2 regions of the Kitasatospora arboriphila genome follow, and region 1 is predicted to be linked to the other one. Evidence: riboswitches for the same ligand, from Rfam matches in the RefSeq annotation. Region 1 holds a riboswitch; the other holds the start of a gene.
What was found. A riboswitch is a leader RNA that binds a small molecule or an ion and turns the genes downstream of it on or off. The one in region 1 is predicted to bind cyclic di-AMP.
Positions count from the first base shown of each region.

Region 2: linked by a shared signal. The riboswitch ahead of ABD353_RS38025 (M23 family metallopeptidase) and the one ahead of ABD353_RS03095 (transglycosylase family protein) in region 1 are both predicted to bind cyclic di-AMP.

Region 1 is NZ_BAAALD010000003.1:176,208-179,597, forward strand. It holds gene ABD353_RS03090 (hypothetical protein) at 17-220, opposite strand; gene ABD353_RS03095 (transglycosylase family protein) at 394-1,596, opposite strand; cyclic di-AMP (ydaO/yuaA leader) riboswitch at 1,581-1,779, opposite strand; gene ABD353_RS03100 (hypothetical protein) at 2,046-2,231, opposite strand; gene ABD353_RS03105 (hypothetical protein) at 2,374-3,390, shown strand, end outside.
Region 2 is NZ_BAAALD010000158.1:3,973-7,362, reverse strand. It holds gene ABD353_RS38040 (alpha/beta fold hydrolase) at 1-722, opposite strand, end outside; gene ABD353_RS38035 (tautomerase family protein) at 871-1,080, shown strand; gene ABD353_RS38030 (YiaA/YiaB family inner membrane protein) at 1,107-1,397, opposite strand; cyclic di-AMP (ydaO/yuaA leader) riboswitch at 1,623-1,783, shown strand; gene ABD353_RS38025 (M23 family metallopeptidase) at 1,793-2,563, shown strand; gene ABD353_RS38020 (hypothetical protein) at 2,595-3,390, opposite strand, start outside.

The sequences.
Region 1 (3,390 bases):
CCCCTGGGCGTGTGCCTCAGCCTTCTTCGACGGTGCGGTGGGGGCGGGTGGTGCGTTCGGCGTCGGCGGCGTCGCCGGTGCGGGCCTCGGTGCGGCGGCTGCGGGCCAGGTAGTCGCGGACGATCAGCTCCACCGCGTCCTGCGGGTTGCCCGCCCCGACGGCCAGCATGACCTCGATCGCCAGATCGGCGTCCAGCGTGACGGTGACCTTCGCTGCCATGGCGGCTCCTCAACTCCGTGGGAGCGTCAGCCTATCCGCGCGGGCAGGCCGCAGCCCCGGGGCGGCGGGAGGCCGCTCCGGGGCTGCGGAGGGGGAGAGGAGCGCCCGGGCCGAGGGACCCAGGTACGGCTTCGGGCGCCTGCCCCGGCGTGTGTGACGCCGGGAGGGGCGGTTCAGACCCGGCCGGCGAAGTCCGGGGCCCAGTTGGCGATGGTCTGGACGCGGACGCCGGCGCTCGGGTTGGCGGCCTCGACGTACTTGCCGTCGCCGATGTAGAGCGCGACGTGGTGCACGCCGGAGTTGCTGCCGTTGTTGGACCAGAACAGCAGGTCGCCCGGCTGCAGGTTGTCCAGCGAGACGCGGGTCGAGTAGTCGGCCTGGTCGGCGGCGACGCGCGGGACGGAGATGCCCGCGGCGCGCAGCGCGGCCTGGGTGAGGCCGGAGCAGTCCCAGCCGCCGTTGCCGGTGCCGCCGTAGATGTAGGCCTGGCCCACCTTGGAGAGCGCGAAGTTGACCGCGGCGGCCTTGGAGCCGGTGGCGGTCTGCGCGGTCGTGGTGGTGGTGCTCGCCTTGACCGCGGTGGTCGCCGGCTTGGCGGCGGCCGGGGCGGCCTGGGCCGGGGTGGAGGACGCCTTGGCGGGGGTGCCCAGCGACAGCTTCTGGCCCGGGTAGATGGTGTGCGGACCGTTCTTCAGGACCGACTTGTTGATCTCGTAGAGCTTCTGCCAGCCGCCCTGGACGTGGTTGTGCTCGGCGATGGTCGACAGCCAGTCGCCGGCCCGCACGGTGTAGGTGGCGCCGTGGCTCCACTGGCCCTGCCGGGACTTCTGGCCCTGCCAGGCCTTGCCGTCCTGCGAGGTGCCGGTGGAGGCGGTCGAGCCGGTGGAGGCGGCCGGCGCGGCCGGCGCGGCCGGGGCGGCCGGCTTGGCGGGGGTGGTGGCCGCCGGGGCCGGGGTGGAGGCGGAGCCGCCGGTGTTGATCTCGGGGGCCGGACCGCCCTTGGTCAGGCCGGCCTTGACGGAGCAGACGGGCCAGGCGCCGGGGCCCTGGACGGCCAGCACCTTCTCGGCGACGGCGATCTGCTGGTCCTTGGTGGCCAGGTCGGCGCGGGAGGCGTAGCTGCCGCCGCCGAAGGAGGTCCAGGTGCTGTTGGTGAACTGGAGGCCGCCGTAGAAGCCGTTGCCGGTGTTGATGTGCCAGTCGCCGGAGGACTCGCACTGGGCGACCTTGTCCCAGGTGGAGACCGAGGCGGCGGAGGCGGTGCCGGCGGCCAGCGACGGGATGCTGAGGCCGATGCCGACGACGCCGGTGGTGGCGAGAATGCGGCGGCCGCGCTTGGAGTTGATGGACAGCATGAAGCAGCGTTCCTCTCCCACGCCTGCGAGGTGAGCTGTCGGATTCGGGCTGGAGTTGCCCGGCCGCGCGCGCAGGATCCGGCGATCCCTCGCCGTTTCCGCGCGTGCGGCTTCACCCCAAGCCGGGGAGCGGTGCTGGACCGCTCCCGGGCGACTTACCTGGTTCCCCCGCCCCTGCCGAAGTGCGTTTCGCATTGCCAGTCGGACCGCCGGCAGGACTCGGCGTTCGGGCCAACTGGGTCCGTGTGACCACGAACGTGGGAGGACATTAGACAGAGTTAAGTTCAAACCGCAAACATGTGTGATGCCGGTCACAGCCGATCTTGGTATATTCCATGATCGACCCCTTGATCTTTTCGTGATCGACTTCTGTCGATTTCCGGCAAGGCCCTTCCGGGAAAACCGGCCTGTTTATGCTTCAGGACGGGGGGCCGGGCGACGGCCCGGGGGAGGGGTCGACCGCTCATGGATCACCACGGGCAGCACCGGGAGGCGGAGTCCGGCGGAGTGCCGCGACGGCCGGCGCCGCACCGCCGGGTCGGCCGGCGCAGGATGCTCGTCTGGCTCGGGATCTCCACCGCCGCGGCCGCGGTCGGCGGCGGCGAGTTGGCCCGCCGTGCGCTCGCCTCGTCGGCCGCGCCGGCGTCGGCGGCCACGCCCCTCCCCGCGGCCTCCGGAGGGCCCTCTGCCGGGCATGCGCGGGCTGCCCCGGCTCCTGTCGACCCCTCGCCCTCCCCGGTCGATCTGACGGGCCGCCGCTGGTCCGACCCGGCGGGCTGGGGCGGCGCCGTCCCCGGGGTGAGGAGCGCCGTCAGGATCGCCGACCGCGTCCTGCTGGACGCCGACGCGTCGATCGGCTCCCTGGTGGTCGAGCCGGGCGGCTCGCTGGTCTTCGCCCCCGGGCGCAGCCTCACGCTCTCCTCCGCGGGCGCCGTGGAGGTCCGCGGCGTCCTGGCGCTGGCCCCGGCGGACGGCTCCGTGCACACCCTGAGATTTCCGTCCGTAAACGAACAAAGCTTCCGCGGCGGCGGCATGACGGTGGTGGAGGGGGACACCGGGCTCTGGGTGACCGGCACCGGCTACCTGCGGCTGGACGGCGCCGCCAAGACCGCCTGGGTCCGCGCCGCCGCCGCGCTGCGGGCCGGCGACACCGAGCTGCGGCTGGCCGAGCCGCCCGTCGGCTGGCGGGCGGGCGACGAGCTGGCCGTCACGCCGACCGGACCCCCGAGCGAGGACGAATTCTCCACCCGGTACGATCTGTGCACGATCAGACGGGTCGACGGCAAGACCGTCACGCTGACCGCACCCCTGGCACACCCGCACCCGCGGGTGACCGCCGGCGGCGGCGTCGCGGTCGGCGCCGAGGTGCTCAACCTGACCCGCAGCGTCCGGATCGAGGGCACCGCCGAGGGCCGTGCCCACGTCCACCTGACCAGCTCGCGCCGGGCCGACGTCCGGCACGCCGCGCTGCGCTGGCTCGGCCCGCGGCAGCCGGGCAAGGAGACCTGGAACGGCTCGCCGGTCACCGAGCCCGTGCTCGGCCGGTACGGCCTGCACTTCCACATGCTCGGCGACACCTCCCGCGGCACCGTCGTCGAGGGCGTGGTGGTCCGCGACAGCGGCAGCCACGCCTTCGTCCCGCACGCCAGCCACGGCATCACCTTCCGCAGCTGCATCAGCCACAACACCTGGGAGGACGCCTACTGGTGGGACGGCCCGCTGGACACCCGCACCCCGCAGGCGCCGTCCGACGACATCACCTACGAGTCCTGCGTGGCCTCCCGCACCGTCCACGAGCCGAACCCCCGCGGCTAC
Region 2 (3,390 bases), on a different contig from region 1:
AGTGCCGAGGCCTGCCGCTCGGCGAGCGCCGCCGGGTCGGGGAAGTCCGGGTCCCGGCTGCCCATGACGACCAGCGCCGGGCACTGCACGTCCGCGCCCCAGCCGGTCGGCGCGGAGTCGCCGCGGACGTAGCCGCGGACCGCCCGGCGGCGCCCCGGCTGCTTCAGCGCGGCGACCAGCCGGGCCCGCTGGGCATCGAAGTCCGCGGGCCGCGCGGTCGGGAAGTAGAACTTCTGCGCGGCGCCCCACAGCCCGGGGAACCAGGTGACGGCCGGGGCGAGCAGGCCGACCATGGCCTTCTGCAGCAGGTTCGGCGGGAAGTTCTCGAAGAAGGCGTCGACCAGGACGATCCCGGCGACCCGCTCCGGGGCGTCCGCGGCGACCCGGACGACGGTGGCGCCGGTGTACGAGCTGCCCACCAGGACGGCGCGGTCGATGCCCAGGTGGTCGAGCAGGGCGCGGACGTCGCCGGCGATCGCGGTCGGCGAGTAGTCGTCCCACGCGGCCGAGGACTCGCCCATGCCGCGCAGGTCCATGGTGACCACCCGGTGTCCGGCGGCGGTGAGCAGCGGGTGCAGGTGCCGGTAGGCCGACCGCAGGTCGAGCATCCCGGGCAGCAGGACGACGGGGGTGCCCGTGCCCTGCTCGGTGTCGTCGTACGCCAGGCGGCCGCCGGGGACGTCCAGGTGGCGGGTCTGCAGGGCGTGCTGGGTGTCGTTCACGGCCGGCCTCCTTGGCCTCGCTGACGCGGCTGATTGCCCGTAGCCATAAAGCTACGGCTAATAGCCTTAGCCGTCAAGGGCGGCGCGGCGGCTCGTGCCGGCTGCGGTAGCTTTCGGCGACCGCGGGAACCGAGAGACCGGAGGCGTCATGCCCCTCATCACCGTCAAGCAGCTGGCCGGCCGCACCGAGGAGCAGCGCGCCGAGATCGCCCGCGAGCTCACCGCCGCCTACGCCCGGGCGACCGGCATGGACCCGGAGAAGGTCTGGGTCGTCGTCGAGGAGATCCCGGCCGAGAACTGGGCGGCCGGCGGCGAGACCTTCGCCGCCAAGCAGGCCCGGGCCGCCTCCGCCGGCTGACCGCCGCGGGCCGGGCCCGCGGGGGCTCAGAGGTTGTCGGCCCGGAACGGGTCGTGTTCGGCCAGCAGCTTGTCCAGCCTGGCCTGGTCCACCCGGGACACCAGCTCGCCGGCGTCCTGGCGGTCGCGGACCACCTTGGCCAGCGTGAACGAGGACGTGATCACGTACAGCAGGGCGACCGCCAGGAAGGCGCGCATCCAGGCGTCCACCGGGAGGCGGGCGATCCCGATCGCCAGGGCGGCCGTGGCGAGGGCGAAGGACAGGACGGCCTGCACGTAGTAGGCGGCCGTGGTGCGGGACTGCATCGGTGCGCTCATGCCTTGCAGGGTCCCGGAGCGGGCACCGGCCCGCATGAGTACGGATACTCACCCCGAGGGGGGCGATCACCCTCCGTCAGGGGCGGATTCACAATCTATGGCAAATCGCCCATCCTGCGCGTAGCCCTTACGAATCCACCGTCGCAGACGCTTGGAATCAAGGCGTGCCTAGCATTAACGTTTGATAACGCAGCGCGGTCGGCAACGCCGTACCGACACGGCACCGTGCGCGTGTCGCTCAATCCCGCGGCTGCCTTCGCCGGTGGTCACGGGAGCCGGGGAACCACCTTCCTTGGGGTGAATCGGCCGGGCCGGTGGCCCAGCCGTAGGAGACCTTCCTGCTCCGAACCCGTCAGCTAACCCGGTCGGCGAGGGAAGGAAAGGAGTGCGCCCCCGTGGCGTCGACGCACTCGGCGGACTCCACCGCCGCAGCCACCCAGCTCCTCGACCACCCCTGGGAGCAGGCCGACCAGGCCCGCCACCGGATGCCCCGGCAGACCAGGGGCGGCAGCCCGCTGCTGGGCGTCACCGCCACCGTGGCCGCCACCCTCGGCGCCGCCGGCATGACCGCGGCCGCCCCCGGCCCGGCCGCCGCGGCCGAACCCGCCGTGAGCGCGCCCGACCAGGCCGCCGACTCCGCCGACCCGGGCCTCGCCCTCTTCGCCCGCATCCAGCAGCAGGCCGACCACCGCACCGCCGCCGACGAGGCCGCCCGCCTCGCCGCCGCGCAGGAGGCCGAGGCCCGCCGCGCCGCCCAGGCCGCCGTCGAGGCCACCGCCCTCGCCCTGCCGACCACCGGCTACACCCTCGGCGCCCAGTACGGCCCCGGCGGCCACTGGGCCCACCTGCACACCGGCCTCGACTTCCAGGCCGCCACCGGCACCCCGGTCACCGCCGTCGGCAACGGCACCGTCACCTCGGCCGGCTGGGCCGGCTCCTACGGCTACCGGATCGTCGAGACCCTGCCCGACGGCACCGAGGTCTGGTACTGCCACCTCAACCGGCTCGCGGTCACCGACGGCCCGGTCGAGCGCGGCACCGTCCTCGGCACGGTCGGCGCCACCGGCAGCGTCACCACCCCCCGCCTCCACCTCGAGATCCGCCCCGCCGGCGGCGCCCCCGTCGACCCCCTCGGCTGGCTCCGCTCCCACGGCGTCCAGCCCTGAGAAGTCCTTTCCCGGGTGCCCCCGCGCGCCCCTATTGCTCCTCCTGGCGGGCTGCGGCGTAGGCCTCCAGTTCGGCGGTGCCGGGTTCGGGGGCCAGGTCGGGGTAGTCGGTGAGCAGCAGGGCCGGCAGCCCCGGGACGGTCCACTGCCCGCACAGCCACAGCGCGACGTCCGCCACGACCTGCTCGAAGTCCTCGAACTCCCCCCGCAGCTCGTACGGCATCGGCTCGCCCTGCGCGGTCAGCGCCGCCAGGTTCCGGTAGCTGCGCTGCATCAGCCCGTACTCCAGCAGCCGCCGCGCCCCGTCCGTCGCCATGCCGATCGACAGCAGGTGCGCCTCGCCCCAGCCGAGTGCCGCGTCCGCCCCGGTCATCGGGTCCAGTGCGCCGCCGTCGACCAGGGCCGCGTACGCCGCCGCCCGGTCCTCGGGCTCCAGGGCGCGGAAGCCGTCCAGCCAGGCCCGCACCGCGTCGGTGTCCGCGGTGTCCACCCCGTCCGCCCGCAGCAGCAGCGTGTAGAGCCGGGGCCAGGTCAGCAGCTGCGGCCGCCGCAGCAGCGTCCCGAGCAGTTCGCCCTGCCATTCCGCCTCGGCGTGCAGCCGTTCCTGCCGCTTGGCGTTGAGCCGCCGGGCGGCCCGCTGGTGGTCGATCAGCAGCCGGACGGTCTCGCCGTACACGCCGGGGTCGCCCTCCGGCTGGACGTACAGGTGGAGCCGTTCGTGGAGCAGTTGTTCGACCACGGCGGAGCCGAGTTCGGGCCAGCCGTCGTGGAGCGGTGCGCCGCCGAGTTCCAGCAGGGTCAGGACCTGCTGGACGGCCTCCTCCGGT